DNA from 3 places in the Bradyrhizobium sp. USDA 4461 genome. Region 1 is predicted to be linked to each of the others. Evidence: predicted binding sites of a transcription regulator. Region 1 holds the regulator's gene; each other region holds the start of a gene.
The links. Region 1 encodes PhoB, which activates phosphate uptake and scavenging genes when phosphate is short. Its sites were predicted from a motif close to TGTCATNNANCTGTCAT; they were not measured.
Positions count from the first base shown of each region.

Region 2: phnC (phosphonate ABC transporter ATP-binding protein) is a predicted target of PhoB. The motif match lies at 6,022-6,038, and genes of this name have one in related genera.
Region 3: ACVINW_RS11755 (alkaline phosphatase D family protein) is a predicted target of PhoB. The motif match lies at 3,856-3,872, and genes of this name have one in related genera.

Region 1 is NZ_JBSRXM010000001.1:1,622,948-1,632,814, forward strand. It holds gene ACVINW_RS07675 (SGNH/GDSL hydrolase family protein) at 1-289, opposite strand, end outside; gene ACVINW_RS07680 (SGNH/GDSL hydrolase family protein) at 306-1,079, opposite strand; gene ACVINW_RS07685 (OpgC domain-containing protein) at 1,076-2,323, opposite strand; gene apaG (Co2+/Mg2+ efflux protein ApaG) at 2,619-3,017, shown strand; gene ACVINW_RS07695 (Hsp33 family molecular chaperone) at 3,025-4,026, opposite strand; gene argF (ornithine carbamoyltransferase) at 4,257-5,183, opposite strand; gene ACVINW_RS07705 (acetylornithine transaminase) at 5,183-6,385, opposite strand; gene ACVINW_RS07710 (hypothetical protein) at 6,384-6,623, shown strand; gene ACVINW_RS07715 (GcrA family cell cycle regulator) at 6,884-7,396, shown strand; gene phoB (phosphate regulon transcriptional regulator PhoB) at 7,668-8,378, opposite strand; gene phoU (phosphate signaling complex protein PhoU) at 8,507-9,223, opposite strand; gene pstB (phosphate ABC transporter ATP-binding protein PstB) at 9,244-9,867, opposite strand, start outside.
Region 2 is NZ_JBSRXM010000001.1:8,375,791-8,385,657, forward strand. It holds gene ACVINW_RS39120 (carbon-phosphorus lyase complex subunit PhnI) at 1-204, opposite strand, end outside; gene phnH (phosphonate C-P lyase system protein PhnH) at 208-816, opposite strand; gene phnG (phosphonate C-P lyase system protein PhnG) at 821-1,282, opposite strand; gene phnF (phosphonate metabolism transcriptional regulator PhnF) at 1,387-2,112, shown strand; gene phnE (phosphonate ABC transporter, permease protein PhnE) at 2,266-3,114, opposite strand; gene phnE (phosphonate ABC transporter, permease protein PhnE) at 3,111-3,995, opposite strand; gene phnD (phosphonate ABC transporter substrate-binding protein) at 4,077-5,009, opposite strand; gene phnC (phosphonate ABC transporter ATP-binding protein) at 5,090-5,905, opposite strand; gene ACVINW_RS39160 (transferase hexapeptide repeat family protein) at 6,107-6,772, shown strand; gene ACVINW_RS39165 (alpha-D-ribose 1-methylphosphonate 5-triphosphate diphosphatase) at 6,769-7,947, shown strand; gene ACVINW_RS39170 (DUF1045 domain-containing protein) at 7,968-8,660, shown strand; gene hemC (hydroxymethylbilane synthase) at 8,667-9,677, opposite strand; gene pncA (bifunctional nicotinamidase/pyrazinamidase) at 9,743-9,867, opposite strand, start outside.
Region 3 is NZ_JBSRXM010000001.1:2,513,329-2,523,195, forward strand. It holds gene ACVINW_RS11745 (hypothetical protein) at 1-1,070, shown strand, start outside; gene ACVINW_RS11750 (N-acetylmuramoyl-L-alanine amidase) at 1,084-2,151, opposite strand; gene ACVINW_RS11755 (alkaline phosphatase D family protein) at 2,231-3,793, opposite strand; gene ACVINW_RS11760 (TAXI family TRAP transporter solute-binding subunit) at 4,008-5,411, opposite strand; gene ACVINW_RS11765 (4a-hydroxytetrahydrobiopterin dehydratase) at 5,623-5,928, shown strand; gene ACVINW_RS11770 (YkvA family protein) at 6,023-6,400, shown strand; gene ACVINW_RS11775 (IS1182 family transposase) at 6,618-7,949, opposite strand; gene ACVINW_RS11780 (NADPH:quinone oxidoreductase family protein) at 8,204-9,184, opposite strand; gene ACVINW_RS11785 (SDR family oxidoreductase) at 9,275-9,867, shown strand, end outside.

The DNA.
Region 1 (9,867 bases):
AGATGTCGCTGGCCGACTTCGCGACCTGCTTGACCTTGTCGAGCGCCTTGGCGGCGACGCCCGGTTGCGGGTCGGTCGTATCGGCGGCGATCACGGCGGGCTTCGCGGAGTCAGGCTTTGTCAGATCAGATCTTGCGGCCTTGGCACCGGGCGACAGCGCCGCGTGCTGGTCGGCCTGGCCGGTCTGCGCGCGCGACGGCTCGACCGCAAGCGGCGCGAGCAGCGCCAGCACGGCCGCGACGCACAGGCTCCGCGCCTGCGAAGCGCGAAAAGGGAAGGCAAAACGCATCACAACTCTGCTTCCTCTAATTCTGCTGCACCGGGCCCAGATGGGCCGCATCGATCACGAATTTCGCAAGGGCGCGGCCGAGACAGGCGTGAACCTTCTTGGCCAGGTCGACACCATGCGAGGTGCTGAACAGGTCAAAATATCCGGCGTCGCTCCACTGCTTCATGATCGCGAACCGGTCGAACAGCGGAACGTCGTGCTGCTGCGCCACCACCTTCATGTTGTCGAGATATGGCGGTGCAGAGATCATGGTCTCCGTACGCGGGCTGTATTGCAGGTTGACCAGCACCACGTCGGTCCCGGCGCCCCGCAACGCAACAACGCCGTCGTTGATGGCGGTGCGGAAATCGTCAGGATCGACTGCTCGCATAGCATCGACCGTGCCGGTCTGCCAGATAACCAAAGTAGGCTTTTTTGCTTCAACAAGCTTAACAAGGGTTCCTGCGGTCTCCTCGGCGGTGCTCTTTCCCTGTAATTCTACGGATAGATCGATGGTCGCCGTCGGAAATGCCTCTTTCAGCGCCGCCTGCAGCGTGGCCGGATAGGCGCTGGGCTCGTTGCCGGGGATGGTCGAGGAGCGGCTGCCGACCACCAGCACGTTGAGCGGCCGGTTGGCCTTCACCGCATCGGCGACCTTCGGCAGCGAGCTCTCACTTGTCAGCAGATAGGCCGGCACGTCGCAGGGCGGTGCCGGTGGTGCCGGCTCGGGGTTGTCGCCGGCGTGCGCGGGCGCTGCCGCCAAACAGGCGGCCAGCAGCAGCAGGCCCAGCATCGTCCGCGCGGACTTCATGCTCCCCCTCCCGCCAGATCGGCGTTGCCGACGGCACCTTTTTTCGAGGCGCCTTTGTCGGCGGAGTGCTTGTACCACGAGATAATCCACGCCATGCCGCACATGATGAGGATGCCGCAGACGCTGATCAAGGCGTGCAGTGCGGCACCGCCGGAGACTTCGGCAAGCACGAAGTGACCGGCGAAGGCAAGGAATACCCCGAGGCAGAATATCTCAAGCGAATGCTGGCCACACAGGATCAAAGGTCGCAGCCAGCGCGATTTCAAGCCCGGCCAATCCCGGGGCAAGAAGCGCACGGTGAGGGCCGCGAGCGCCAGGAAGTGCGCGAACCGCAACACGTCCAGGTCGGTCTTGTTGATCGGATACATCCATTGCTCGATGAGCTTCGGCATGATGTGGCCGAGCTGCGGCACGTACCAGGTCAGCGTCACGAAGAACGCCGCGACCAGATAGACGATGCAGATCCACATCGTGATGTTCGACGACAGGATGCGCGACATCCGCCGCGCGCCGCCGAGCGCGCACCAGGCGCCGAACACGAACAGCAATTGCCAGGCGAACGGATTGAACGCCCAGAAGCCGTTCGGATAGGCCGAGAGATACAGGTCGAACTGCCAGGTCAGCGCGTAGAGCAGGACCGACAGGCCGAGCGTGACGTCGGGCTTCCACTTCATCAGCCACAGGATCAGCGGCAGGAACAGCATCAAGACGATATAGAGCGGCAGCACGTCCATGTTGACCGGGCGGAAGCGCAGCAGCAGCGCCTGCACGATGGTGACGTCGGGCTGCTTGAGGAAGTCCATGATCCCCATCTCTTCCGAGTAGAGCGGGTTCTCGAACGAGGTCGCCACATAGGAGATCTCGGCGAGGAAGATCGTGAACAGGAAGACATGCGCGACATAGATCTGCCAGACCCGGCGCAGGATGCGCGCGGTCGCGATCACGAAGCCGCCCTCGAGCATCGCCCGGCCATAGACGAAGGCCGCGGTGTAGCCGGAGATGAAGATGAAGATCTCGGTGGCGTCGGAGAACCCGTAATTGCGGATCGTCAGCCAGGTCAGAAGATTGGTCGGCAGGTGATCGATGAAGATCAGCCACAACGCGAGCCCGCGGAACAGGTCGAGCCTGAGCTCGCGCTCGCCGGCCGCCGGCAGCGTGATCGCGGGCGCGGCCACTTTCGCCTTGACCTCGGCTTTGGCGTCAGCCGCCGGCGTACCGGCTATGGGATCGGCAATCGAGCTCATCAAACACCGTGTCGGGCGCGGACGCCCCGCCTGCCCAGCTGAAAAGATAATATCGGTCCGCGACTTCCTGAGAAAGCCTTGCCGACCCAACGCGCGGCGACATGCGGCCGCGCCTTAAAGCGGAACTATGTTGAAACCGCGATGAACGGACGCCCCCAATTCCGGCCTTTCAAGCCCGGCTTTTCAAGTCCGGCAGGCGATTGGTTCCGGCTGACCAATTGGCTATGATAGGCCCCTGTTTGCGCATGATCCGATCGAACGCGGGTTTTGCACTGAGACCATCGGATTGAGCCGTATGTATCGCGCCATTACCCGTCAAATCGAAGTCACCGTCGAGCCCAACTTCATGCCGGAGCGCTCGTCGATCGACCGGCGCGAATATTTCTGGTCGTACAGGATCGTGATCGTCAATTCGGGGACGGAAACGGTGCAGCTGCGGACCCGGCACTGGATCATCACCGACGCCACCGGCCGCCGCCAGGAGGTGCGCGGCGAAGGCGTGGTCGGCGAGCAGCCGGTGCTCGCGCCCGGCGAGCGCTTCGAATACACGAGCGGCGTGCCGCTGCCGACCGCGTCCGGCTTCATGACCGGCAGCTACCAGATGGTGACCGAGGCCGGCGAGCGCTTCGAGATCGACGTGCCGACGTTCTCGCTGGACAGCCCGAGCCCGGACGGCAAGCGGGTGCTGAACTGAAGCGCGCCTACTCCACGCCAGCCTCTTCCGGCGTGAACTCGTACACCGACGAGCAGAACTCGCAGGTCACGACGACCTTGCCGTCCTTGACCATCTCGGCACGATCGTTCGGCGCAAAGCTCTTCAGCATCGAGGACACCGCATCGCGCGAGCAGGAGCACTGCGCGCGCAGCGGTTGCGGGTTGAAGACGCGGACGCCGCGTTCGTGGAACAGGCGGTACAGCAGCCGCTCGCCGGAGAGATCCGGATCGATCAGCTCGACGTCCTCGACCGTCGAGATCAGCGACTGGCCCTCGACCCAGGCGTCGTCATCCGGCACCGAATGCGTGACCGTGCCCTCCGGCGCGTCGCCGGGGTGCAGATCGGCCTGCTTGGCGCGCTCGGGCGCCTTGGGCAGGAATTGCAGCAGGATGCCGCCGGCGCGCCAGTGCAGCTTGCCGCCCTCGCCGCCGCGCATCTCCTCGCCGACCGCAAGCCGCACCCGGGTCGGGATCTGCTCCGAGCGCAGGAAATATTCGTGCGCCGCCTCTTCGAGGCCGCCGCCGTCGAGCGCGACCAGCCCCTGGTAGCGGCTGGTGTTGGAGCCCTGATCGATCGTCATCGCAAGGTGGCCCTTGCCGAGCAGCTCGCCCGAGGTCTGCCCCGGCTTGAGCTGCGCCGCGTCGTAGCGCGCATAGGCACGCAGCCGGTCGGGCGCCTGGAAATCGACGATCAGGAGCGACACCGGACCTTCGGTCCGGGTCTGCAGGATGAAGCGACCTTCGAACTTGACCGACGAGCCGAGCAGCGTGGTCAGCACGATCGCCTCGCCGAGCAGCTTGCCGACGGCAGGCGGATAATCGTGCTTGTGCAGGATCTCGTCGAGGGCCGGGCCGAGCCGGGTCAGCCGGCCGCGCAAATCCAGCGCGCCGACCTCGAAGGCCAGCACGGCATCGTCGACAGGAACCGCAGACGGCGCGCGGACCGGCGCCTCGGGCGTGATTTTGATGTCGGGGGATTGTGAAACCATGGCGCTCTATCTGGGGTCTCGGACCGTGAAACGAAAGGGGTTCAGCACACCGAGGATCGACGTCGTCCCTGCCTAGTGCGCAATTGCGCACGGGAGCAGGGACCCATAACCACCGATGTGAGTTGCTGCATCAAGCTGTGGCCCCAGCTTTCGCAAAATTTCCATCGGTGGTTATGGGTCCCGGGTCGCGCTTCGCTTGCCCGGGACGACAACACTCACTGACCTGCGCCTTACGCGACTTCGTTAAAGCACCAGGCCAGGATGCCCTTCTGCGCATGCAGGCGGTTTTCCGCCTCGTCGAACACCACGGATTGCGGCCCGTCGATCACCTCGTCGGTGACCTCCTCGCCGCGATGCGCGGGCAGGCAGTGCATGAACAGGGCGTCCGGCTTGGCGAGCGACATCAGCTTGGCATTGACCTGATAGGGCCGCAGCACGTTGTGGCGGTGCTCGCCCTCCTTGTCGCCCATCGACACCCAGGTGTCGGTGACGACGCAGTCGGCGCCGCGGACGGCGGCTTCCGGATCGGTGCCGAGCATGATCGGGGCATTGGTCGCCTTGATCCAGTCGCGCATCGGCTTCTTCGGCGACAGCTCCGGTGGGGTCGCGACATTGAGCTGGAACTTGAACCGCTCGGCGGCATGCGCCCAGGACGCCAGCACGTTGTTGTCGTCGCCGGTCCAGGCCACCGTCTTGCCCTCGATCGAGCCGCGGTTCTCCTCATAGGTCATGAGATCCGCCATCACCTGGCAGGGATGCGAACGCCGGGTCAGGCCGTTGATGACGGGAACAGTGGCGTGGGCGGCGAGCTCGAGCAGCGCGTCATGGTTGAGGATGCGGATCATGATCGCATCGACATAGCGCGACAGCACGCGCGCGGTGTCGGCGATGGTCTCGCCGCGGCCAAGCTGCATCTCGGCGCCGGTCAGCATGATGGATTCGCCGCCGAGCTGGCGCATCCCGACGTCGAACGACACCCTGGTGCGGGTCGACGGGCGCTCGAAGATCATCGCCAGCGTCTTGCCCTCGAGCGGCTTCTTGCCCTTCTCATGCGCCTTCAGCTTCGCCTTCATGGCGGCGCCGGCGGACAGCATGTTGCGCAGCTCGGCGAGCGGCAGCTCGTTGATGTCGAGGAAGTGACGGACCGGCTTGCTCATCATCCGGCCTTCCTCGGCTGCGCTGCCGACAATGTCGCGCAGGCACGCTCGAGCGAGACGATCGACTGGTCGATCTCGGCTTCCGTCACGATCAGGGGCGCCAGGAACCGGACCACGTTGTCGCCGGCACCGACCGTGAGCAGCTTCTCGCTGCGCAGCGCGGCGATCAGGTCGCCCGACGGCACCACGGCCTTGACGCCGATCAAGAGGCCCTCGCCGCGCACTTCCGACAGCACGCCGGGATAGCGGTCGACCACGGAGGCGAGCTTCTGCTTGAGCAGCAGCGACATCTTCTGCACATGCTCGAAGAAGCCGGGCTTCAGCATGACGTCGAGCACGGCATTGGCGGCGGCGACCGCCAGCGGATTGCCGCCAAAGGTCGAGCCGTGCGAGCCCGGCGCCATGCCTTCGGCCGCTTTCGCGGTCGCCAGCACCGCGCCGATCGGGAAGCCGCCGCCGAGCGCCTTCGCGAGCGACATCACGTCCGGCGTGACGCCGGTGCGCTTGTAGGCAAACAAATCGCCGGTACGGCCCATGCCGGTCTGCACCTCGTCGAACGCCAGCAGCAGGCCATGTTCGTCGCACAGCGCACGCAGCGCCTTGAAGAACGCCTGCGGCGCCGAGCGCACCCCGCCCTCGCCCTGCACCGGTTCGATCAGGATGCCGGCGGTGTGCGGGCCGATCGCCTTCTTCACCGCCTCGATGTCGCCATGCGGCACCTGGTCGAAGCCGTCCATCGGCGGGCCAAAGCCTTCGAGATATTTCGCCGCGCCGGTCGCGGCCAGCGTGCCCAGCGTGCGGCCATGGAAGGCGCCTTCGAAGGTGATGATGCGGTAGCGCTCGCCATGGCCCTTGGAGAAGTGATAGTGGCGGACCAGCTTGATCACGCCCTCCATCGCCTCCGCGCCGGAATTGCAGAAGAACACGAAGTCGGCGAAGCTCTGCTCGCACAGCCGCGCGGCGAGCACCTCGCCGTCCGGGCTCTTGAACAGGTTCGACATGTGCCAGAGCCTGGTCGCCTGTTCCTGCAGCGCCTTCACCAGATGCGGATGCGCATGCCCGAGCGCGTTGACGGCGACGCCCGAGGTGAAATCGAGATAGCGGTCGCCGTTGGTTGCGATCAGCCAGGCGCCCTCACCGCGCTCGAAGCCGAGATCGACCCTGGCGAAGACGGGAAGCAGATGCGACGAGGCGTTGGTCATGGCGTTCACTGCCGGTTTGAAGCCGACAATTGCCGCGCGCCTTGACGCCAGCGCAGCAACGGCCAGCTTCGGAAAACAAAACGGCCGCCTTTGCGGGCGGCACGTGGGCAACATTCTATGCTGCGGCGGGTCCGTGTCAATCGCCAGGAGCCGGTCCTTTGCCGGGCTTCCTGCGCTGCCGAACGAGCGCAATCCGGAGCATTCCGGTGCGGTGGAAAAGCCTCACAGCAATGCTTAACTTTGTCGGAACATGTGGACGCACGGCCGCGGACTCTTGCGCCAGAGTCACGCCATATTGTAGCGTTTGGCCTGTCGGGTACGACATCTCGTGCGGCAGTACTGGACCCTCTAAGTAGCCTTTGTGTCTCGCGTAAACGTTCGGGCGCAACACCGCGCCCGGCGAGGGCTAAGGGATTCTGGCCGCAGGGATATTTGTCCAGATTTGGCTCGCAGCGCCGCTCCAATGACTGGCCGGCGCCATGCGAAAGGAAGAATGCGATGACGGTATTGACCTGGTCCGACGATCGCGTCGAGCAGCTGAAGAAGCTCTGGGAGTCTGGCCTTTCGGCCAGCCAGATCGCAGCGGAACTTGGCAATGTGACGCGAAACGCCGTGATCGGCAAAGTGCACCGGCTCGGCCTCTCCGGCCGCGCCAAGGCACCCTCCACGGCGGCGCCGCGGCAGCGCAAGGCGCGCCCCGCCCAGCACATGATGCGAGTGGCGCGCCCGGTCTCGCGCGGCAACACCGCGCTCGCGCACGCCTTCGAGGTCGAGATGGAGCCCGATCCGATCTCGTTCGACAACGTGGTGCCGATGAGCCAGCGGCTGTCGCTGCTCGAACTCAACGAGGCCACCTGTCACTGGCCGGTCGGCGATCCCTCGAGCCCGGAATTCTTCTTCTGCGGCGGCAAGGCGCTCGCCGGCCTGCCCTATTGCGCGCATCATTCCCGCGTCGCCTACCAGCCCGCCGCCGATCGCCGCCGGCCGTCGGCGAAGCCGCAGATCAAGTAGCCCTCGGGAAAACTACGGAAGACCTGAAAAACAAATCCCCGCACAAGCGGGGATTTTTTGTGAGCGAATGAACATCAAGGGCACATAGCCCAGGTCAAGCGCACTGCGCGACGTAAGGTGAGCACACGCGCCCCTCCCCACCCTCCCCCGCAAGGAGGGAGGGAGCCGGACAGTGTGCTCACCTCACGCGATAACGAGCCGCCGCTCGTGGCGCGATGGATTGCTTCGCTCCGCTCGCAATGACGATGACGGCTCTCGCCGGAAAGGCGACTTACGGCTGCGGCTCGGCTTTCGCGAAGCGGTCGTCGAGCGCGTAGCCGGCGCCGCGCACGGTGCGGATCGGATCCTGCTCGCGGCCCGGATTGAGCAGCTTGCGCAGGCGGCCGATATGGACGTCGACGGTGCGCTCATCGATGTAGATGTCGCGGCCCCAGACGCTGTCGAGCAGCTGCTCGCGGCTGAACACGCGGCCGGGATGCTCGAGGAAGAATTCGAGCAGCCGATACTCGGTCGGCCCGAGATCGATCGGACGGCCCGAGCGCGCGACGCGGCGCTTCTCGCGGTCGAGCTCGATGTCGCCATAGGTCAGGACGGTGGCGAGCCGCTCCGGGCTCGCGCGGCGCAGCAGGCCCTTCACCCGCGCCAGGAGCTCCGGCACCGAGAACGGCTTGACGATGTAATCGTCGGCGCCGGTGGCCAGACCGCGCACCCGCTCGCTCTCCTCGCCGCGCGCGGTCAGCATGATGATCGGAAGCTGCTTGGTCTCGGGCCGCGCCCGCAGGCGGCGGCACAGCTCGATGCCGGACAGGCCCGGCAGCATCCAGTCGAGGACCACGAGGTCGGGAACGCGCTCCTTGAGGCGGGTATCGGCATCGTCGCCGCGCCCCACCGTTTCGACATCGTAGCCTTCCGCATCGAGGTTGTAGCGCAACAGCGTCGTTAGCGCTTCCTCGTCTTCGACTACCAGAATGCGTGCGCTCATCGGTCTAAGTTCTTTCTCTGTGGTGATCTGTTGCCCAGACGCAAACCGAAACACTTAGCTTCTTGAGCATAATCCCCGCGGAAACGACTTGTCGAAGACAATCCGGTTCCGCGCGTGCGGATGATGTCCTAGTTACCCGGCACAGTGGTGGCAAAATTGGTCATGTCGCCCTTCGGGCGCTTGTCGGTGATCTGCTGGCCTTCGATCATGTAGAACACAGTCTCGGCGATGTTGGTGGCGTGATCGCCGATCCGCTCGATGTTCTTGGCGCAGAACATCAGATGGATGCAGAACGAGATGTTGCGCGGATCTTCCATCATGTAGGTGAGCAGCTCGCGGAACAGCGAGGTGCAGATCGCATCGACCTCCTCGTCGCCCTTCCAGACGTTCATCGCCGCCGGCAGATCGTGCGCGGCATAGGCGTCGAGCACCGACTTGACCTGCGACAGCACGAGGTCGGTCATGTGCTCCAGGCCGCGGATCAGCTTCAGCGGCTGGAAATCGCTCTCCAGCGCCGCGACGCGCTTGCCCATGTTCTTGGCGAGGTCGCCGATCCGCTCGAGGTCGGTGGCGACGCGCATCGCGCTGACGATCTCGCGCAGATCGATCGCCATCGGCTGGCGCCGCGCGATCGTCAGCACCGCGCGCTCTTCGATGACGCGCTGCAGATTGTCGATCTCGATATCGGCGGCGACCACGCGCTTGCCGAGCGCGACGTCGCGCCGGATCAGCGCGTCGACCGACTCGGTGATCATCCGCTCGACGAGGCCGCCCATCTCGGCGACCAGGCGGGTCAACTCCTGCAGGTCGCTGTCGAATGCCTTGGCGGTGTGTTCAGAAGCCATCATCTGTCTCCTCAGCCCGGTCAGCCGAACCGGCCAGTGATGTAGTCCTGGGTGCGTCGATCGCTCGGCGAGGTGAAGATCTTGTTGGTGTCGTCGAACTCGATCAGCTCGCCGAGATACATGAAGGCGGTCTTGTCGGAGACGCGCGCCGCCTGCTGCATGTTGTGGGTGACGATCGCGATCGTGTAATCCTCGGAGAGCTCCTGGATCAGCTCCTCGACCTTGGCGGTGGAGATCGGATCGAGCGCCGAGCACGGTTCGTCGAACAGGATCACCTCGGGACGCACCGCCACGGTGCGCGCGATGCACAGCCGCTGCTGCTGGCCGCCGGACAGCGACAGGCCGGAGGCGTTCAGCTTGTCCTTGACCTCGTTCCACAGCGCGCCGCCGCGCAGCGCCTTCTCGACCCGGTCGTCCATCTCGGACTTCGAGATCTTCTCGTAGAGGCGGATGCCGAAGGCGATGTTCTCGTAGATCGTCATCGGGAACGGCGTCGGCTTCTGGAACACCATGCCGACCCGCGCGCGGAGCAGATTGAGGTCGAGCTTGGGATCGAGGATGTTGGTCTGGTCCAGCATCAGCTGGCCGACCGCGCGCTGGCCCGGATAAAGGTCGTACATCCGGTTGAAGATGCGCAGCAGGGT
Region 2 (9,867 bases), 6.8 Mb from region 1:
GCGCGCCTGCTTGATCGCCAGCGCCGCCAACTCGCGGTCGTATAGCGAGCCCTCGGTCATCACGCGATCGACGCCGAGCGCGAGCTGCTCGGAGATCTGCGCCAGCGTCACCTCGGGTACATCGCGATCGCCCCGCCGCTCATGCGCCAGCAGGCGATGAGCGTTCTCGATGGCGCGTTCGCCTCCCTTGACGGCTACATACATCGCTCACACTCCGCTTGCGATCAGCCGCGTGGTGCGCGGGATCGCGACAATGGCATCGTCATGGACCAGCACGACATCGATGCCGCGCGGGAACAGGACTTCGTTGATTGCAAGCCGCTGGAACAGGTCGCGCGGCTTGATCATCGCCTGCAGCAACGCGCTACCGTCGATGCCGGGTCCTTTCAGCTCGAAGGCCGGCCCCTGGGTCAGGCTGTCGACCTGGAGAATCAGCGTGGTCGAGCGGTCCGGATATTCGCTGCTGCCGAACGCGAAGCGCTCCAACGCCAGCAGGTTCGCGGCATCGCCGATCAGCGCGAAGCTTGCGATCGAGGAATCCCCAACCACCGGCGCGCCGGCGTGAAATTTCAGCCAGCGGGCGACGTCCGGCGTCGCCGACATCGCGGCATCGAGCCAGATCGGCGTGTCGTGATCGAACAGCGTCAGCGCGATCGCGGCCGAGCCGCGCATCATGCCGGCGGGCACCCCGACGCTTGCTGCGACGCGCTGCACGCTGCCTGGACGCGCCATCGCATCCATCACGGAACGGAAGGTGGATTGCGCCGACAGCACCTTGTCGGCAAAGCCTGCGGGCATTTCGGCAATCGTCGTCATTGCATCACCCCTCACCGCGCACCATCGTGTAGAAATCGACCCGCGTCGCCGCGGTCTCCGCAGCCTTGCGGGCGCGCTCGGCATCCATCGCGGCACGTAGCGGCGCGATCACCTTGGTCTCCACCTCGCCGGACAACGCCGCCGATTGCACCATGGCGTCGCACAGCGCGATCATCCGCGCCTTCTCTGCATCGCGGCCGAGCGTGTAGCCGAAGCCGACCTCGCCGGTGGCAAGCCGCACCGCCGCGCGCGAGACCGTCGCCTCGCCGAGATTGAACGGCGCGCCGTCGCCGCCGATCCGTCCGCGCAGCATCACAAGGCCGTTTTCCGGTTCACGGAGGTTCTCGTGCGCGGGCATTGCGATCGCCGCCAGCCTGCCCGCGATATCCGCAGCCGCGGAGTGCGCCAGCACCGTCATCGCAGCCTTGCGCTGGGCCTGTTTGCTGTTTGATCCGGTCGAACTCATTGGCAACCTTGCTTGTATCAAGTTGTCTATGATACTAGACAACTTGATAGCGGAGCGCCATGACTGTTTCGTGACAAACCGAAGATTTCTGGTATCACCGCGCGATGAGCATGCAGGAAAGTTCCGGCGTCGCCTTGTGGCGGCAGGTCGCCGACGGCATCGAGCGCGGCATCGCTGACGGCCGCTTTGCCGCGGGCGAAAAGCTGCCCGGCGAGATGGAGATCGCCGAGACTTACCGCGTCAATCGCCACACCGTGCGGCGCGCGCTCGCCGCATTGGCGGAGCGCGGACTGGTGCGCGCCGAGCGCGGCAGCGGCACCTATGTCGAAGCCCAGCGCCTCGCCTATCCGCTGCGCTCGCGCACGCGGTTCTCGGAGATCGTCGGCGCCGGCGGCCACGAACCGCGTGGCCAGCTGATCGAGGCCGGTGAGGATATTGCCAACCGCGAGATCGCGCGTGAACTGGGCCTGAAGATCGGTGCGCCGCTGATCCGGATCGAAGCGGTGCGGCTTGCCGACCGGACACCGATCTGCGTCTCCACCACATGGCTGTCAGCCGAGCGATTTCCGGATGCCGGCAACGTGTTCGCCAATGTCCACTCGATGACCAAGCTGCTCGGACATTACGGCGTGAAGGATTATCACCGCGCCTCGACCCGGATCACCGCGGCGATTGCCGATGCCACCGATGCGGCGCGGCTCGACCTGCCGCTGGGACGGCCGGTGCTGGTGGTCGATGCCACCGATGTCGACATGCTGGACCAGCCGCTGGTGACCAAGCGCTCGCGCTTCGCCGCCGAGCGCGTCGAGTTTCTGGTCGAGAACGGCTGATCGCTCTGCTCTCTCGCCCCGCTCTTGCGGGGAGAGGGTTGGGGTGAGGGGCTGTCTCCGCGAATTCGACAGATATGAGCACGGGGGAGCACCCCTCACCCGGATTGCTTCGCAATCCGACCTCTCCCCGCAAGAGCGGGGCGAGGTGGAGTCCTACGCCACCGCTCGCCGTCCGATGATGGCGAAGCGCAGCTTGCTCGAGATGAAGTCGATCGCGGCGACCGCGATCAGGATCATCAGGATCAGGAACGACACCTTCTGCCATTCCAGCACGCGGATCTGCTCGGCGAGCTGCAGGCCGATGCCGCCGGCGCCGACGATGCCGATGATGGTGGCCGAGCGGGTGTTCGACTCGATGAAATACAGCACCTGTCCGGCGATCACAGGCAGCACCTGCGGCAGCAGCCCGAAGCGGATCTCATGAAGTGCATTGCCGCCGGAAGCGCGGATGCCCTCGACCTGCTTGCGGTCGGCCGCCTCGATCGCCTCGGAGAACAATTTTCCGAATGCGCCGAAGTCGGAGACCATGATCGCGAGCACGCCGGCGAACGGGCCGAGCCCGACGACGTTGATCCAGACCAGCGCCCAGATCAGCGTATCGACGCCGCGGATCGTGTCCAGGAAGCGCCGCACCGGGAATCGGATGAAATTCGAGGGGATGACGTTGCGGGCCGCCAGCAGGCTGACCGGCAGCGCCAACAGCGCCGCAAGCGTGGTGCCGAGCAGCGCGATCGACAGCGTCTCGCCGAGCGCCTGCATGTAGAGCGGGAATGATGCGCCGGGATTCGGCGGGATCATCAGCATGGTGATCCAGCCGAGCTGGCCGACGCCCGAGATCAGCCTGGACGGCGAGAAGTCGAGATCGACCAGGCCGAACACGAAGATCGCGAACGCGACCGCGATCATCGCGGGCAATGCCAGCCGCGCCGATGCCGGCCGCTCGAAGGCGTCGGGATATTTCGCACGGAGCTCGGCGGCATCCGGCTTCGGCATCTGGCTCATCGGCGCGTCTCCTTGCCGAACAGCCGGCCGCGCAGCCAGCCGGTCGAGATGTCGATGATGAAGACGGTGAGGATGATGGTGACGAGGATGGCGCTGACGTCCGAGTAATAGAACTTGCGGATCGCGACCACAAGCTCCTGGCCGATGCCGCCGGCGCCGACGAAACCCATCACCGACGCCTCGCGGACATTGATCTCGAAGCGCAGCAGCGCATAGCTCGCATAGCCGGCCGAGACCTGCGGGAGGATGGCAAAGCGCATGCAGGACAGCCAGCTCGCGCCGGTGGAGCGGATGCCCTCGACCGGCTTCATGTCGGCATTTTCGACGATCTCGGCAAACAGCTTGCCGAGCGCGCCTGTGGTGTGGATCGCGATCGCCAGCACGCCGGCCATCGGGCCGAGGCCGAACGCGATCACGAAGATCAGCGCGAACACGATGCCGGGCACGGTGCGGGCGAATTCCAGCAGGCGGCGGATGATGAAGCGCACCCAGGGCCCCGGCGAGGTATTTTGGGCGGCGAAGAAATTGAGCGCGAAGGCGAATACCGCACCGGTCAGCGTGCCGACATAGCTGATCAGGATCGTCTCGCCGAGCATCCTCAGCCATTTGTGCCAGCCCCAGAACCATTCGGCGGGGTCGGTCCAGACCCGCGCGCCGGAATCGAGCGTGAGGATGCGATCGAAATAACTGACGAAATTGCCGAAATAGGTGAACAGCGTGCGCAGGTTCACCTCGGCGCCGAACGCGGCGACGACCAGGGCGACGCAGAACGCCGCGGTCGCCAGCGCGCCCCTGAGCCGCTTGCGTGCAACCGCCTTGCGATAGGCGTCTTCCAGCACCGCCAGTTGCTGGGCCGGAAGGATGGATACGGCAGTTGCCATCGTGTTGATCAGCCGAGCTGGAGGTTCAACGGAAAGAGCCGGGTTATGAAAAACCCGGCTCCGCATGTCTCCGTGGTGCGATCAGCTCGCCTTCTTGCGCAGCCTGTCGACGAACTTGATCAGCTCGATCGTGCTGTCCCAATCCTTGGTCGTGGCGGGATGGAAACCCTTCTTCTGGCCGTCGGAGAGACGGTCGAACGCGGCCTTGTCCTTGGTCGGCGCGTCGAAGAAGGCCTTGGCGATCGCCGCCTTCAGGTCCTCCGGAAGGTCGGAGTTATAGGCGTAGGGGCCGTTGATGATCGGCGACGACTTGTTGATGATGCGGAAGTCGTCCTTCTTCATCGCCGAGCCGTCGGCGTTCTTCAGCATGCCCTTGGTCAGCATCTGCGCGAGCGTCGAATCGTCGTCGTTGGTCCACTGATTGGCCGCCATGTCGACGGTGCCCTGCGCCAGCGCCAGCACGGCGTTTTCGTGGCTGCCCGTGAACACGACCTTGCCGAAATAGCCCTCGGCATCGGGAATGCCCATTTTGTCGAGTTCGAAGCGCGGCACGTTGTTGCCCGATGTCGAATTCGGGTCGACCAGGCCGAGGTTCTTGCCCTTCAGATCCTCGACCTTCTTGTAGGGGCTCGACGCCTTCACGTAAAACACCGAGTAGTAGCCGGTCGAACCGTCCTGGTTCATGTCGTTGGCGAAGGCGTCGGTCTTGACGCCGGTGAGGCGTGCGCGGGCGAACGACGCCGAACCGTAGCTGGCGATCTGGATGTTGCCGGCGCGCTGACCTTCGATCACGGCGGCGTAGTCGTTGGCGATGCGCAGCGTGACCTTCACGCCGAGCTCCTTCGATAGATACGCCACGAACGGCGTCCAGCGCTCGGTGACGCCCGAAGCGTTCTCGGCCGGCACCACCGCGAAGGTGAGCTCCGGATATTTGGCCTTCCAGTCCTGCGCGGACGCCGAACCGGCGAAGGCCAGCGCGGCAGCGCCGACCAGAATGATGCGACGAGTGAACATGACTACCCCTCTTTTGTGGTTACACACCTGTTGGCCGGGCAAAACGCCCAGCCTCGCAGATCAAGAAAAATGCGCGACGCTCAGGCCGCGGCAGCGGTGCCGAGCGCCGGCGCGGTCGCACCGTCGGGCGCGGGCAGCGGCGCCGCGCCGATGACGTCATTGGCCTCGAGGTCATAGAGCTCGCGGGCGATATGGTCGGTCAGCGCCGCAGGTGCGCCGTCGAACACCACGCGGCCGGCCGCCATGCCGACCAGGCGGTCGCAATAGGTTCGCGCCAGCTCGAGCGAGTGCAGGTTGCAGAGCACCGTGATGCGGAAATGCTTGTTGATGCGCAGCAGCGCATCCATCACGATCTTGGTGTTCCGCGGATCGAGCGAGGCGATCGGCTCGTCGGCGAGGATGATATCGGGCTCCTGCACCAGCGCGCGGGCGATCGCAACGCGCTGCTGCTGGCCGCCGGAAAGCTGGTCGGCGCGCTGCGCCGCGAGCTGGGCAATATCGAACTGATCGAGCGCGGACATCGCCAGCGCCCTGTCCTGCTCCGGCCAGACCTGCGCCAGCGAGCGCCAGGACGGAATCTGCGCAAGCCGGCCCATCAGCACATTGGTCAGCACGTCGAGCCTACCGACCAGATTGAACTGCTGGAAGATCATCGCCGAACGTGCCCGCCACTGCCGCAGCTCCTTGCCGCGCAGCGCGGTGACGTCGATGCCCTCGAACAGGATGCGGCCGGAGGTCGGATCGGCGAGACGGTTGATCATCCGCAGCAGGGTCGACTTGCCGGCACCGGAGCGGCCGATCACACCGACAAAGCTGCCCGGCGCGATCGAAAACGATGCGTTGTCGACTGCGGCTTTTGTGCCGAACCGGCACGTCAAACCTTCCACCACCAGCATGCAATGCTCCAACCGCGTCGCGTTTGGGCCATCGCTATCCCCGGCGTTTTACAGTTATGTGACGTGACGTTGCGGTGCGGCGATCGTCCACACCCGCTCGCATGTCGTCATTGTAACGTCATGATGCCGTCATCAAGCATCCCGATGACGGGCCCCATCTCCCCGGAAGCCAACGATTTGCAAGAATTGCGGAGGGCCCTGATGGCCGGAAAAACACTCTCGGTTGTGCCGACCATCGACCCGACCGCGTCGGTCCGCGAGAGCAAGCTCGGCAAATATACCGAGGTCGGCGCGCGCACGATCCTGCTTGAAGTCAGCATGGATGACTATTCCTACGTCGTGAACGACAGCCAGATCACCTACACCTCGATCGGCAAGTTCTGCTCGATCGCGGCGATGACCCGGATCAACCCCGGCAACCATCCGATGCATCGCGCGACGCAGGCGCACTTCACCTACCGCGCCAGCGCCTACTTCCCCAGAGAGAGCGACGACGTCGATTTCTTCAACTGGCGACGTGCGCATCACGTGCATATCGGCCATGACGTCTGGATCGGTCACGGCGCGATCCTGCTGCCGGGACGGAACATCGGAACCGGCGCCGTGGTCGCCGCCGGTGCGATCGTGACCAAGGATGTCCCCGCCTATACGATCGTTGCCGGCAATCCGGCGCGTCCGATCAAGCGGCGCTTTTCCGAGACCACGGCGGATCGCCTCGCGGCGCTCGCATGGTGGGACTGGGATCACGAAACACTTCGTCGTGTGCTGCCCGATTTTCGCAAGCTCACGGCCGAAGAATTCCTCGACAAGTATGAGGCCGAGGCCGTATCCCAATCACTGGACAAACAACGGAGCGCCGCATCGTGACGGGGGAAGATATCTTCATCGAAGGCGGGCGCGCGCTGGTTGACGGGGCATTGGTCGAGACCTCGCTGCGGACCGCCGGCCGCGACATCGGCGCGCTGGACGCCGAGCAGGGTCGCGCCGCGCTTCATATCGATGCCAAGGGCCTGCTGGTGCTGCCCGGCATCATCGATCTGCACGGCGATGCGTTCGAGCGGCAGATGATGCCGCGCCCAGGTGTTGACTTCCCGACCGACGTGGCGATTGTTGACAGCGACCGCCAGGCGATCGCCAACGGCATCACCACCGTGTTCCACGGCACCACCTGGTCGTGGGAGCCTGGCCTGCGCAGCGCTGAGAACGCGCGCAAGCTGCTCGATGCGATCGAGGCGCTGCGGCCGCAGCTCGCCGCCGATACCCGCTTCCATCTGCGTCACGAGACCCACAATCTCGACGCCGAGGCCGAGATCATTCAATGGCTCACCGAAGGCCGCATCGATCTGTTCGCCTTCAACGACCACAGCAACGTCAAGCCGAAGAAGCGCAACCAGCTCGCCGAACGTAGCGGACTCTCCGTCGACGCCGTCAACGACATGCTCGATCGGATCGTGGCGCGCCGTCCCGAGGTGCCGGCCTCGATCAGGCGGCTGGCTGCGGCTGCACGCGCGGCTGATATCCGCATGCTGTCGCATGACGACAACAGCCCGGCGATGCGCCAGGAGTTTCGTGCGCTCGGCGCCACGATCGCCGAATTCCCCGTCAACGAGGAGACCGCGCGCGATGCCGCGGCTGCCGGCGACTTCATCGTGTTCGGCGCGCCCAACGTGGTGCGCGGCGGCAGCCACACCGGCTGGACCAAGGCCTCCGACATGATCGCGCAGGGCCTCTGCTCGGTGCTGGCGTCGGATTATTATTATCCGGCGCAGCTGCTCGCAGCGTTCCGGCTCGCCGCCGACGGCATCCTGCCGCTTACCGAGGCGTGGGACCTGATCTCGTCGGCGCCGGCGCGCGCCGCCGGGCTCGCCGATCGCGGTGTGCTCGCCGCCGGCCGCCGCGCCGACGTCATCGTCGTCGACGACAAGGTGCCAATGCGCCCGCGCATCGTCGCGGTGATCGCGGCCGGGCGGCTGGTGCATCTGGCGGACGCAAGCTGCCTCGTTCATTCGTTCGCGCCGCGCAAGGCGGTTGCGGCCGCGTAGTCAAGCTCTATTCTGCCGCCATGACCTCCATCCCGCGCTACGCGATCTATTATACGCCGCCGCCCGACAGCGCCTTGCATCGCTTCGGCTCGACGCTGCTCGGCTACGATGCCGTTGACGGCAACGACCTGCCGTTTCCCGATGGCGTCGCGCCCGACTGGCGCGAGGTGACGGCGGATCCGCGCAAATACGGTTTTCACGCCACGCTGAAGGCGCCCACTGCGCTCGCCGACGGCAGGAGCGAGTCCGAACTTCTTGACGCCTGCGCCGCCTTCGCCAGCCGCGCACGGCGCATTCCCGTGATCGAACCGGTGGTCGATGCCATCAGCGGCTTCATTGCCGTGATCCCGGCCAGCCGCTCGGACGAATTGCAGCGGCTGGCCGCCGACTGCGTCACCGAATTCGACAGGTTTCGCGCGCCGCTCACGCCGGACGATCGCGCGCGGCGCAAGCCCGAACGGCTCACGGAGCGGCAGCGCGACTATCTCGACCGCTGGGGCTATCCCTACGTCATGGAGGAATTCCGCTTCCACATGACGCTGACCGGGCGGTTGAGCGACGAACGGCGCGGCCCGATCGTGGCGCAACTGCGCGAGCGGTTCGCGGCGATCGAGCTTGCGACGCTCGCGATCGACCGCATCGCGCTGTTCAAGCAAGCCGATCGTGCATCCAGGTTCCGGATCATCGACAGCTGGCCCTTGCGCGCGCAATAGCGGACGCTACTCGTCCACCCTGGTGCGGGCGATGATCTCGGCGGCGCCTTTCTCCAACAACTCCATGCCGACGGCGCGGCCGAGTTCGCGCGGCCGATCCGAAGGCCCGTGCCGCGTCACCTCGATGAAGCCGGCGCCTCCCTCGTCGAGCACCGAGGCGCGCAGCGTCATCTCGTTTCCGGAGAGCGTAGCGTGGCCGGCGATCGGCGAGTTGCAATGGCCGTTGAGCACCCACAGCACCTCGCGCTCGGCCTCGGCGGCAAGCCGCGACGCCGCCTTGTCGATCGCGGCAAGCCGCGCCCGCGTCGCCCAATCGGTCGCGACGCATTCGACCGCGACGATGCCCTGGCCGACCGCCGGCAGCATCTCGCCGACGGAGAAATCATGTGCGATGCGCGCGGTCATGCCGATGCGCTCGAGGCCGGAGCGCGCCATGACCAGCGCATCCGCCGGCCCGACCTCGCCGCCATCCGGCAATCGCTGCTTGTCGCCGCGATCGAGTTTTGCGACTCGCGTGTCGGCAGCACCGCGATAATGGATCACGGTTGCTTCCGGAAACAGCCGGCGCAGATAGGCGGCGCGGCGCACCGCGTTGGTACCGATCATGAAGCCCTTGCCGCGGGCGGCGCGCAGGGTCTCCAGTGACAGGCCCGGCCGCAGCACCAGGCTGTCATTGGCGGCGTCGCGCGCCAGCATCGCCGCGAGGACCAGACCCGGCGTCTCCTCATTGCCCGGCACGTCCTTCAGCGAATGCATCGCGGCCTGCAAGGTGCCCGCGCGCATCGCCTCGCGGATCTCGGCGACGAAGGCGCCGCCCTTGCCGCCGTGACGCAGCAACTTGCTGGTCTGGTCCTGGTCGCCGCGGGTCTCGAACTTGACGATCTCGACGGCAAGGTCCGGTGCCGAGGCGCGCAGCAGCCGCGCGACCTCATCCGTCTGCGCGAGTGCCATCGCGCTCTTGCGCGTCCCAATCCGCAAAACCTGTCCCGACACGAAAGCTCCGCTGCGCGTGATCATCAACGGCTGGGGATTAGAACAAAAGGCCAGTCAAAACAATGGTTTTTGCCCCTGCCTGGCGAGGCTCAGACGATCTCCTCGACAAGCTTCACGCCGGCCTCGCGCATCGCCGCGATGGCAGCCGCAAGCGAACCGCCGAGATCGATGGCCCGGCAGCCCGGCAACACGACCACCGTCTCGAAGCCGAGCC
Region 3 (9,867 bases), 890 kb from region 1:
CTATCGGCCTGCTGCTCGCCTCGGCCGTCGGCGGTGGCTTCGTATCTCGAGCCGTTGCTGAGCCGACCGCATTGTCGAGCGCGCAATCCGCCGCAAGCGAGGCCTACGACAATGCCCTGAAGACCTTCGTCTCGATCCTGCGCCAGCGCCGCGCGCAGATCGACTCGAAGCAGCCGCTGCCCAACCTGCCGGGCCAGGCGATCTATCTTGCCCGGGTCGAGATGATGAGCGCCTACAAGGATCTCACCGATGCGTTGCCGTCGCGGATCGGAAGGCCCAACAAACTGGGAATTCCGCCGGCCTATTTCGACGCCGACAATGAGCCGCTGCTCGAGGAGTACAGAAAACTGTTCGACCTCATGGAGGCGCCGCCCGCCGGTGCGCAAAGCTCCGAGACGCCGTTCAAGGACGTGGTCGATCTGGCGACCGTGATCGCGCGCGCCAGGGGACTGGATGCCGCTGACGCCGCGACCGCCGGCCGTATCAGCCTCGGGCTGTTCTTTGCCGAGACCAACGGCAAGCAGAACGTGGGAAATGCGCGGTCGAACACCTACAAGGGCAGCCTGCAGACCGGCCCGTCCGAAGATCGCAACGGTCGAAACAAGTGGGCCGCGATCAAGGAATCGATCGCGGCGCTGGATCCGGCGCTGAGCCGCCGCGACGACAAGGAAGAGGCGCGGGCCGGCAACCTCGATCGCAGGTTCAATCACTGGACCGCGGTGCGGGACGGCCTGATGAACGCGCACGCGGACATTTTCCCGCAGGTCCCGGCGATCGCAAAGGCTCTGCCGGATCCGATCGATCAAATGAAGCTGTTCGAATTGATCCAGATCATTCCGACGCCGACGAGAGCTGCGCTGAAATCGGGAAACCTCACAGGTTACAGGATCTCCGATCCCCGGATCATGGGATATCTGCGAAACAACAGCGTCTTCGCTTTCGGCCGGGCCGACCGGGCTCGAACCTCCGCAACCTTCCGCAACATCCTCGATGCGATGTGGCTGTTCAACGCCAAGTTCGAACAGGCGCTTGCCAAATTCAAGGAGATCAAGGCCGGCAAGCCGGAATGACGTCAGCGGCCCGTCAGAGTGGGCCTTGCAGGCTCCATCGCGGCTCGCAGAATTGCTTCGCGGCAGACGCGACGCCGCCGGCGATGATGTTGCGGCGCTCGAGCGAGTCCATTGCGAGTTCTTCGTCGCGGTTGATGATCGAGCCGGCCTCCAGCAGCACGGCGGGCATTGCGGTCTTTCGCAGCACGATCAGCTCGTCATAGCTGTAGACGCCGGTGTCCTTGTTCAGCAGCGGGTGCTGGTTGCTGCCCATGATGGGCAGGCTGTACTGCTCGGCATAGGGCAGCCCCCCAGCCTTCAATTCCTTAGCGACCAGCTCGGCAAACCGCAGGCTGGTCCTGAAGTCCGGATTCTCCCGGGAGACGAACACCGAGTAGCCGCTGAAGCGATCGCTGAAATGGCTTTTCTTGCCCTCGAATTCCCAGTCCTCAAGCATCTTGTTGGGCACGGAGTCATGGTGGATCGACAGCAGCAGATCGGCGTGCAAATTGCTGGCGCTCGCGACCCGCTTGAACAGGCTGGGTCGCGCCTTGCCCTCGGTCAGCAGCAGCCTGGTTTCGGCAAAACCTTCGGCCTTCAATCTCTCCTCGATCAGCTTCGCAAGCCGCAGGTTGAAGGTGAACTCGGCAACATTCCGCGCGCTGATCGCACCTTCCGATTCGGCGGTATGTCCGACGTCCAGCACGATCCGGAATGTCGCGGGATCGCATGTGAGTGCGGCCGGCTTGAGCCCTGAAAGCGGCAGTGTGACTGGGCCAAGGGCGGCCAGTCGCGTGGCGCGGTGTTTGGGCGGGGCGCGGTGCCTCGCCAATCTGGCCGGCCTGGTTGCCTTCGCGCGCTTTGGCGACTTGGCATGTTTGGGTGAGCTCTTGAAGAGATCGGGCAGCCAGCCGGCATCACCGGCTCCGATCGGCAGCAGTGCGAACACCGCGATCGTAACGACCAACAAGCGGCGAGACCGAAACCTCGCGACGATACCACCGAGCACGCGAAAGAATTCGCAGCGCCTCATGCTCCGCCCCTCCGGGCCCCCAGCATAACGGCTCTGATATCGGTACCGGAAGGGGCGGGTCGCGTCCATCCCCGGCAATCGCGACGCCCTTGGTTTGGCCAAAAGCGTGCGGGACAGGGTGTCCGGTTCCGTCGCGGCTGCGGCCGGACTACACCGGCTTCGGGTCGAGCGTGATCGCCCACAGCTCGGCGTCGACGCGGTCGCGCAGGCTCACCGTCATTTGCCCGCTCTTGCCGTCGATCTTGACGTGGCCGAAGAACTGCATGCCGGCCGACGGCGGCAGGTTCTGGTTGGCTTCGCCCGGCGCCTTGACGAACCTCACCTCGGGACCAAACGTGTTGTCGAGCTCGTTCGGGCCGAACGTGCCGGCATGCAGCGGGCCGGAGACGAATTCCCAGAACGGATCGAACTCCTGGAACTGGGCCTTGTTCGGATTGTAGTAGTGCGCGGCCGCGTAGTGCACGTCGGCGGTCAGCCACACCGTGTTGACGATCCCTGCGGTCTTGATGAAGCGCAGGATGTCGGCGATCTCGAGCTCGCGGCCGCGCGCCGGACCGTCGCCCTGCGCAAACGCTTCCGAGCCCTTCTTGTTGGTCGCATCATCATAGACGATCAACGACAGCGGCATGTCGGAGGCGATCACTTTCCAGGTGGCGCGCGAGTTGAGCAGCGCGCGCTTCAGCCAGGCCATCTGGTCCGGCCCGATGAAATAGGCATCGGGACCGTAGCTCTCCTGCAGGTTCGGACCGTTGGGGCCGCGATAGCTGCGCTCATCGAGCATGAACACGTCGAGATGCGGGCCGTAGCTCAGGGTGCGATAGACCCGGCCCGGTTCGACGATGCTCTCGCGCATCGGATACATCTCGTGGAACGCCTTGGCCGCGCGCGCGGCGAGCACCGTGATGTCGCGCTCCTTGTAGGCCGCCGGCAGCTGCTTCGACAGCGACCAGTTGTTGGTCACCTCGTGATCGTCCCATTGCACGAAGATCGGCACCTCGGCATTGAAGGCGCGCACATTGGAGTCGAGGAAATTGTATTTGTGCGCGGCGCGGTATTCGTCGAGCGTCTCGGCGACCTTGGCCTTCTCCGGGATCGTGATGTTCTTCCAGATCTTGCCGTCCGGGAGCTTCACCTCGGACGGGATCACGCCGTCGGCGTAGATGGTGTCGCCGGAATGCAGCAGGAAATCCGGGTTGTGCTTCTTCATCGCGGCGAAGGTGATCATGCCACCGTCGTCGGGGTTGATGCCCCAGCCCTGGCCGGCAACGTCGCCGCCCCATACGAAGGAGACGTCGCGGCGGTCGCTCGGCGCGGTGCGGAAGCGGCCGACCACGGGCTCGCCGACCACGTCGATATGGGCGAGGTCGCGGAAGCGGACGCGGTAGAAGATGTCCTGGCCGGAGGGCAGGTTCTCCAGCAGCATCTTTGCGGTGAAGTCGCTCTCCGGCAGCGCCGTGATCGGCGGCAGCGCGCGAGCGTCCTTGAACGATTCGGTGGTCGCGACCTCGACCATCATCTGCGACGGCCGGTCCGCCCGCGCCCACACCACGCCGCTGTCGACGCCGACATCGCCGGACTGCACGCCATGGGTGATGACGGGACGATCCGCCGCGCGCGACAGATAAGGCATCGCGACCACGCCGGCACCGGCCGCAGCCGCCGTCGAGAGAAAGCGTCGGCGGGTGAGATTTCGCGAGAACCGGATCGTCATGGGGTCTCCTCAAGGTCACAGCGACACTGCGCCGCGGGCGTGCCAAGACCTAGAAAAATTCCATGACGGTGAGATTACAGGGGTGCGCGCAAGATATCGGAGTCAGCCTTTGTAAGGTGAGCACGCCTGTCAGGCTCCCTCCCCCTTGCGGGTCCCGCAAGGGGGGAGGGAACCCTGCCGCCGGTGATTCCCTCACGCGAGGAACGTGGATGGCTTACGCCGTCCCCGCCGCCCTGAACTGCGTCGCAGTCCGTTGCAAATTCTGCGGCATGCTCAGTAGCAGGGCCTTGCGGTCGGCGACCGCGTTGTGGAACTGCTCTAGCGCGATGTTGAACGCGGTCAGGGTGCCTTCCTCGATGGCGCCATGCTCGAAGCAGTCGAGCGTGTGGCGCAGGATGTCGTCGGCTTCGGCCTGCATCTGGTCGAGCTCTTCGGTCGAATCGCTTTGCCGCGCGGCCTTCAGCATCTCCAGTAGGCGTTCGCGCTGCGAGGTGTTGGTGTTGCGCTCGTCCTGCTTGAGATAGCCGGCGAACCACGCGCCGGCGGAGCCCATCGCCGAGAATGCCATCAGGCTCCACCAGATGTAATCGCTGTAGCGATCGAGGAAGGTCTTCTCCTCGCCGTCGACGAAGGCGGCCGCGCCCGGATGTACCGGGATGGTGGCGTCCTTGTCGGTGTCGGGGGTTTCGATCTTGGCGGCGAGCGGGAAGTCGTTCTTGAGCGATTGCCGGATCGCGAACAATTGCCGGGTGAAGGCCGCGACGGTCGAGTCCGACAGGCCTTTTCGTGCGACGATGTGATGCGAGAAGCTGATCGTCTTCACCTCGTCGTCCGGCCGGTCGGCCGAGCCGAGCGAGCCGGCGGGGATTTCCGCAGCCTCATAGGCCGGATGGTTTTGCGCGATCGCTTCCGACGCGTCGATCGCGAGGAAGGTGGGCTCGCCGCCGTCCTTGACCGACGCCGTGATCGCGTCGATCGTGATCTTGCTGTTGGCCGGGCCGACCGCGAGATAGGCGTCGGCCTTCAGGTTCTTGATCGCCTCGGCCGCTTCATTGGCCGGGAATTGCACGATCTCGACCTTCATCGGGTCGACGCCATATTGCGTCAGGATCAGCTTGAGCAAATTGACATTGGCCGGGGTGCGTCCGACGACGCCGATCTTGCGGCCGGAAAGCTGCGCGATCTTGGTGATTTTGGCAGACTTCCGGACCTTGCCCTTGGCGGGCGGCACCCACATCACCACGACGTTCTTGCGCAACGTCGCGACCGCCTGCGCATTCTTCGGCACTTCGAGGTCGCCGCGGATGATGGCGAGATCGGCCTTGCCGTCGGCCAGCGTCTGCGCGCTGGCGGTGGCGCCGTCGGTCTGCACTGGTCGGAGCTTGACCTGGGTGTGCTGCTGGTTGTTGAAGGCCTGGGCCAGCGCCTGCACGACCTTGACGTCATCGCTGTTCGCTGGGCCGACCGCGATCCGCAGCGTCACCGGGCGCACCGCGAAATAATATCCGGCAGCCGTCGCGCCGATGATGGCGAGCGCGCCGGCGATCAAAACGAACATCAGCCGGCGCTTGGCCGAACGCGGCGGCTTGGGCGATATGCTGGCGGAGCCGTCTGTCATCGATCTCGCAAACAAACGTCGGGGCTCAATCTCGTAAAACTACCAACGTGCATACATCCTGTATTTGTAGCAAATTCCTGAACGGACAGATGTTACATCTGCGTCATGGTTACCAGCGGCGATAGGACGCGATTTCGGCCTTAATTTTGGCGTGGATCCCGCCCCGGAGGCCGGTCGTTAGGCTAAGGTCGGGCCAAACGGGAGGGTACCCATGGTCGAAAAGCTGTCAGCGGAAGCAAGAAAGGCCGCGCTTTGGGAACTGGCCGGCTGGTCGGAGCCCGCCGGACGCGAGGCGATCGCAAAGACCTTCGTGTTCAAGGACTTCAACGAGGCATTCGGCTTCATGGCGCGCGCCGCTTTGGTCGCCGAGAAGAGCGACCATCACCCTGAATGGAAGAACGTCTACAAGACGGTCGAGGTCGTGCTGGCGACCCACGATGTCGGAGGGGTGACCAAGCGCGACATCGATCTCGCCAAGGCCATGAACGCGATCGCACGGCAGCTCGGGGTCAATTGAGCCGGCGGATCGGCCACCTTGCACCGGCTGGCCGACATCCCCAGATTCGTAATCGTCTGCCGCTGAACTTTCGCGGCGGCGAGGAACCCTTGCGATGGCATCGAGCGACTATGGCGTGGGATTTGGGCCTGCCGACCGGCTGGCGCAGGACCCCGAAAGCGTGCGCCGCCGCTTCTGGATCAAGTTCAAGAAAGTGGTCGCCCGCCTGCCCTTCGCCGAGGACCTGCTGGCCGCCTATTACTGCGCCTTCGACCGGCAGACGCCGCGCCATGTCCAGGCGGCGCTGCTCGGCGCCATCGCCTATTTCATCCTGCCGTTCGATTTCATCCCGGACATGCTGCCGGTGCTCGGCTTCACCGACGATGCCGCGGTTCTTGCAACCGCAATCCGCATGGTGGCAAGCCACATCACGCCGGAGCACCGCGAAGCCGCCCGCGCCGCGTTGAAGTGCGGCGTGCCTGAAGAGGAGTAGCGCCGCAGGCGTAGCCCGGATGAAGCGAAGCGCAATCCGGGGCCGCTCTAATCGCGGATGGTCCAACCCCGGATTTCGCTTCGCTGCATCCGCGCTACTAGACTTTCAACCCGTCATCCTGAGAGCTTGTGACGGATTCGGCTCCTGCGGAGTTTTTGGCGGCTGTTCGTCGCAGCAATTGGCAGGTTTGAGTTCGAGTTCGGCGATGACCCGTTGTTTAGGCTCTGGAGAGGCGGTTGCCTTGCAGGATGTTGTTGACGAGGGCGTACCAGAGCACGACGGCACGGACCTTTTCGATGCCGCGCACGGTCAATTGCCGCAGGTCCCAATTGCGCCAGCGGGCATGGATGCACTCGCAGATCGACCGGGACCTGTATCGGGCCTTGCCCTCTTCGCTCGCCATTCGCGCACGCCAGGCCAACACCCCCGGACCGTCGCCGCGCCGCGGTAGATAGGGATCGGTACCGTGCTTGGATTGAGTGGGCGGACAAAAGATATCGATGCCCTCGGCATAGGCCCATTCGATGTCCTCGGCACTGCCAAAGCCGCCATCGACGAGATGGTCCTTGGGCAACCCTCCGGGCCGCGCACGCTGCCGCTCCAGCATGGGGCGCATCAGGCCGCGATCGGATCCGATGTTGCAAATTCTGGTGTCGACGACGATCTGCTCGCCGGCCACGCTCGTCACCTGCACGTTGTAGGCGGGGCGGAAGCCGCCGTTCGCCATCTTCATGACCCGTGCATAGGCGTCCGTCGTGGAGGCCCGCGGCTCCTTCGGCGTCTTGCCGTTGCCGCGACTTTCTTCGCGCTCCTTGCGCTGCTGCTTGATCTCGGCGAGCGCCGTCTGCGCCGCCTTCACCCGCGCGCTGCGTTCCCGCGCGGCCCGCTCCTTGGCTGCCCGGGCACGCTTATTGCTGGCGTCCGAGCGTGTGTCGACCTCGCGCTTGAGGTCTTCCACCACGGCCTCAGCCTGCGCCAAATGCTTATCCAGCGTCGCCTCGCGCCGGAACGAGGCGGCCCCGGCGCTGGCCCGGACCCGCATGCCATCCTGCGCCAAGGTCTCCAGATCGACGAGACCGGCCTTTGCCAACGCTGCCAGATGCTCACTGAGCAGTCGGTCAAGCAGATCGGCGTTGCCGACCCGGAAGTCTGCCAGCAGGTGATAGTTCACCGACACCCCGCCGCACAGCCAGCGATAGGCATCGTGGCTCTCGCACAGCCGCTCCAACGCCCGCGCGCTGCCAACGCCTTCGCTGGCGGCATAGAGCCACAGCGCCAGCAAAAGCCGGGGCGAGGTCGCGGGGTGACCGGGACGATCGCCGCGAGCCTTGATCCGGTCCTCCAACTCACTCAGATCAAGCTCTTCGACATAAGACCAGATCAGCCGCACCGGATGGTCTTCCCCGATCAGGCTCTCAATATCAACCGCTCGCAGCGCAATCTGGTCGCGCTGGGGCTCACGCAGCCGCGGAGCGCCGGGCAAGCCCGCTTCGGCTGGTGGCTTCGCCTGCTCCGGCAGGTCCCCAAACAACTCATCGGCAGCCAACATCACCTCCCGCGAATCCATCATCGCCAGAGAATCACACCGCGCCGGCTTTCGGCTATAATGCTCGCTGAAACCCCAAAAAAATCACACCCTCTGAGGTGCGAGCTCTTGCGAGCCTCGAAGGATGGACAGCCCCGGTCCGGGCCGTCGACCCTTCGAGACGCGCGGAGCCTGTCATCGGGCCGCGCTTTGCGCGGACCCGGTGGCGCTCCCCAGGGTGACGGAGATAGTTAGGAGCCTGCGGTTCAGCGTTGCCTTCAGCTGCCCGGATGCAGGATCACCTTGCCCATTGCCTTGCGGCCGGCCAGCACCTTCAACGCTTCCGCGGTCTGCGACAGCGGGAAGGTGCGGTCGACATGCGAGGAGATCTTGCCTTCCGCGGTCCACTGCACGAGCTTCTCGAGGTTCTTGCGGTTCTTCTCCGGATTCTGCCGCGCCCACGCGCCCCAGAACACGCCACGGATATCGCAGCCCTTCAGCAGCGCGAGGTTGAGCGGAATCTTCGGGATGTCGCCGGCGGCAAAGCCGATCACCAGGAAGCGCCCCTCCCATGCGGTCGAGCGCAGCGCGGCTTCGGCATAGGCGCCGCCGACCGGATCGAACACGATGTCGGCGCCCTTGCCGTCGGTCAGCTTGCGCAGGCCCTCTTTCAGATCTTCCTTGGCGTAGTTCAGCGTCAGCTCGGCGCCGTGCTGCTTGGCGAAGGCGAGCTTCTCGTCCGACGACGCGCATGCGATCACCTTGAGGCCCATCAGCTTGCCGAGCTCGCACGCGGCGAGGCCGGTGCCGCCGGCAGCCCCTAACACCGCGAGCGTCTCGCCCGGTTTCGGGCTCGCGCGATCCTCCAGCGCATGCAGCGCGGTGCCGTAGATGATGATGATCCCGGCGGCGCGGTCGTAATCAAGATTGTCGGGAATCTTCACGATCGAATTCGCAGGCAGCGCGATCTTGTCGCGCGCGCCGTTGTGGCCGCAGGATGCGACGACACGGTCGCCGACCTTCAGATCGGTGACACCGGCGCCGACGCTCTCGATCTCGCCGGCGACTTCGGCGGCCGGCGAGAACGGGAATGGCGGCTTGATCTGGTACCTGCCCTGGATCATCAGGATGTCGAAGAAATTCAGCGCCGCCGCCTTGATCGCGATCACGGCTTCGCCGGGACCCGCCACCGGATCGGGCACGTCAGCCAGCACGAGATCGTCGGGTTGACAGTATTGCGAGCAGAGGATGGCTTTCATGGACACACCTGAGTTTCGGACGCAAAAAGGACTGAAAGCTTCATGCCGGATTTGCGGCGGAGCGACAATACAGTGCGGAGGGATCAAACTATGTTTGAAAAAGGCCTGCTAGCGAAAAAGCGCATCCTGATCACCGGCGGCGGCTCCGGCCTCGGCGCTGCGATGGGTCGACGCTTTGCCGAACTCGGCGCCGAATTGATCATCTGCGGCCGGCGCGAGGCGCTGCTGGAGGAAACCGCCGCGAAATTCCGCAGCGAGCTCGGCGCCAAGGTCTCCATCGCGCGCTGCGATATCCGCGACGGCGGTGCGGTCGAAGCAATGATGGATCAGATCTGGCAGGACGCGCCGATCGACGTGCTCGTCAACAATGCGGCCGCAACCTTTATTGCGCAGAGCGAACATTTGTCATTCCGCGCGGCGGACGCGATCCTCGCGCCGACCCTGCACGGCACGATGTATTGCACGCTCGCCGCCGGCCGCCGCTGGATCGACGGCAAGCACAAGGGCGTGGTGCTCTCGATCCTCTCGACCTCGACCATCACGGGCCGCGCGTTCACGGTGCCGTCGTCGATGGCCAAGACCGCGGTGCTGGCGATGACCAAGAGCCTCGCCGTCGAATGGGGTCCGAAGGGCATCCGCACCGTGGCGATCGCGCCGGGTGCGTTCCCGACGCCAGGGGCGAC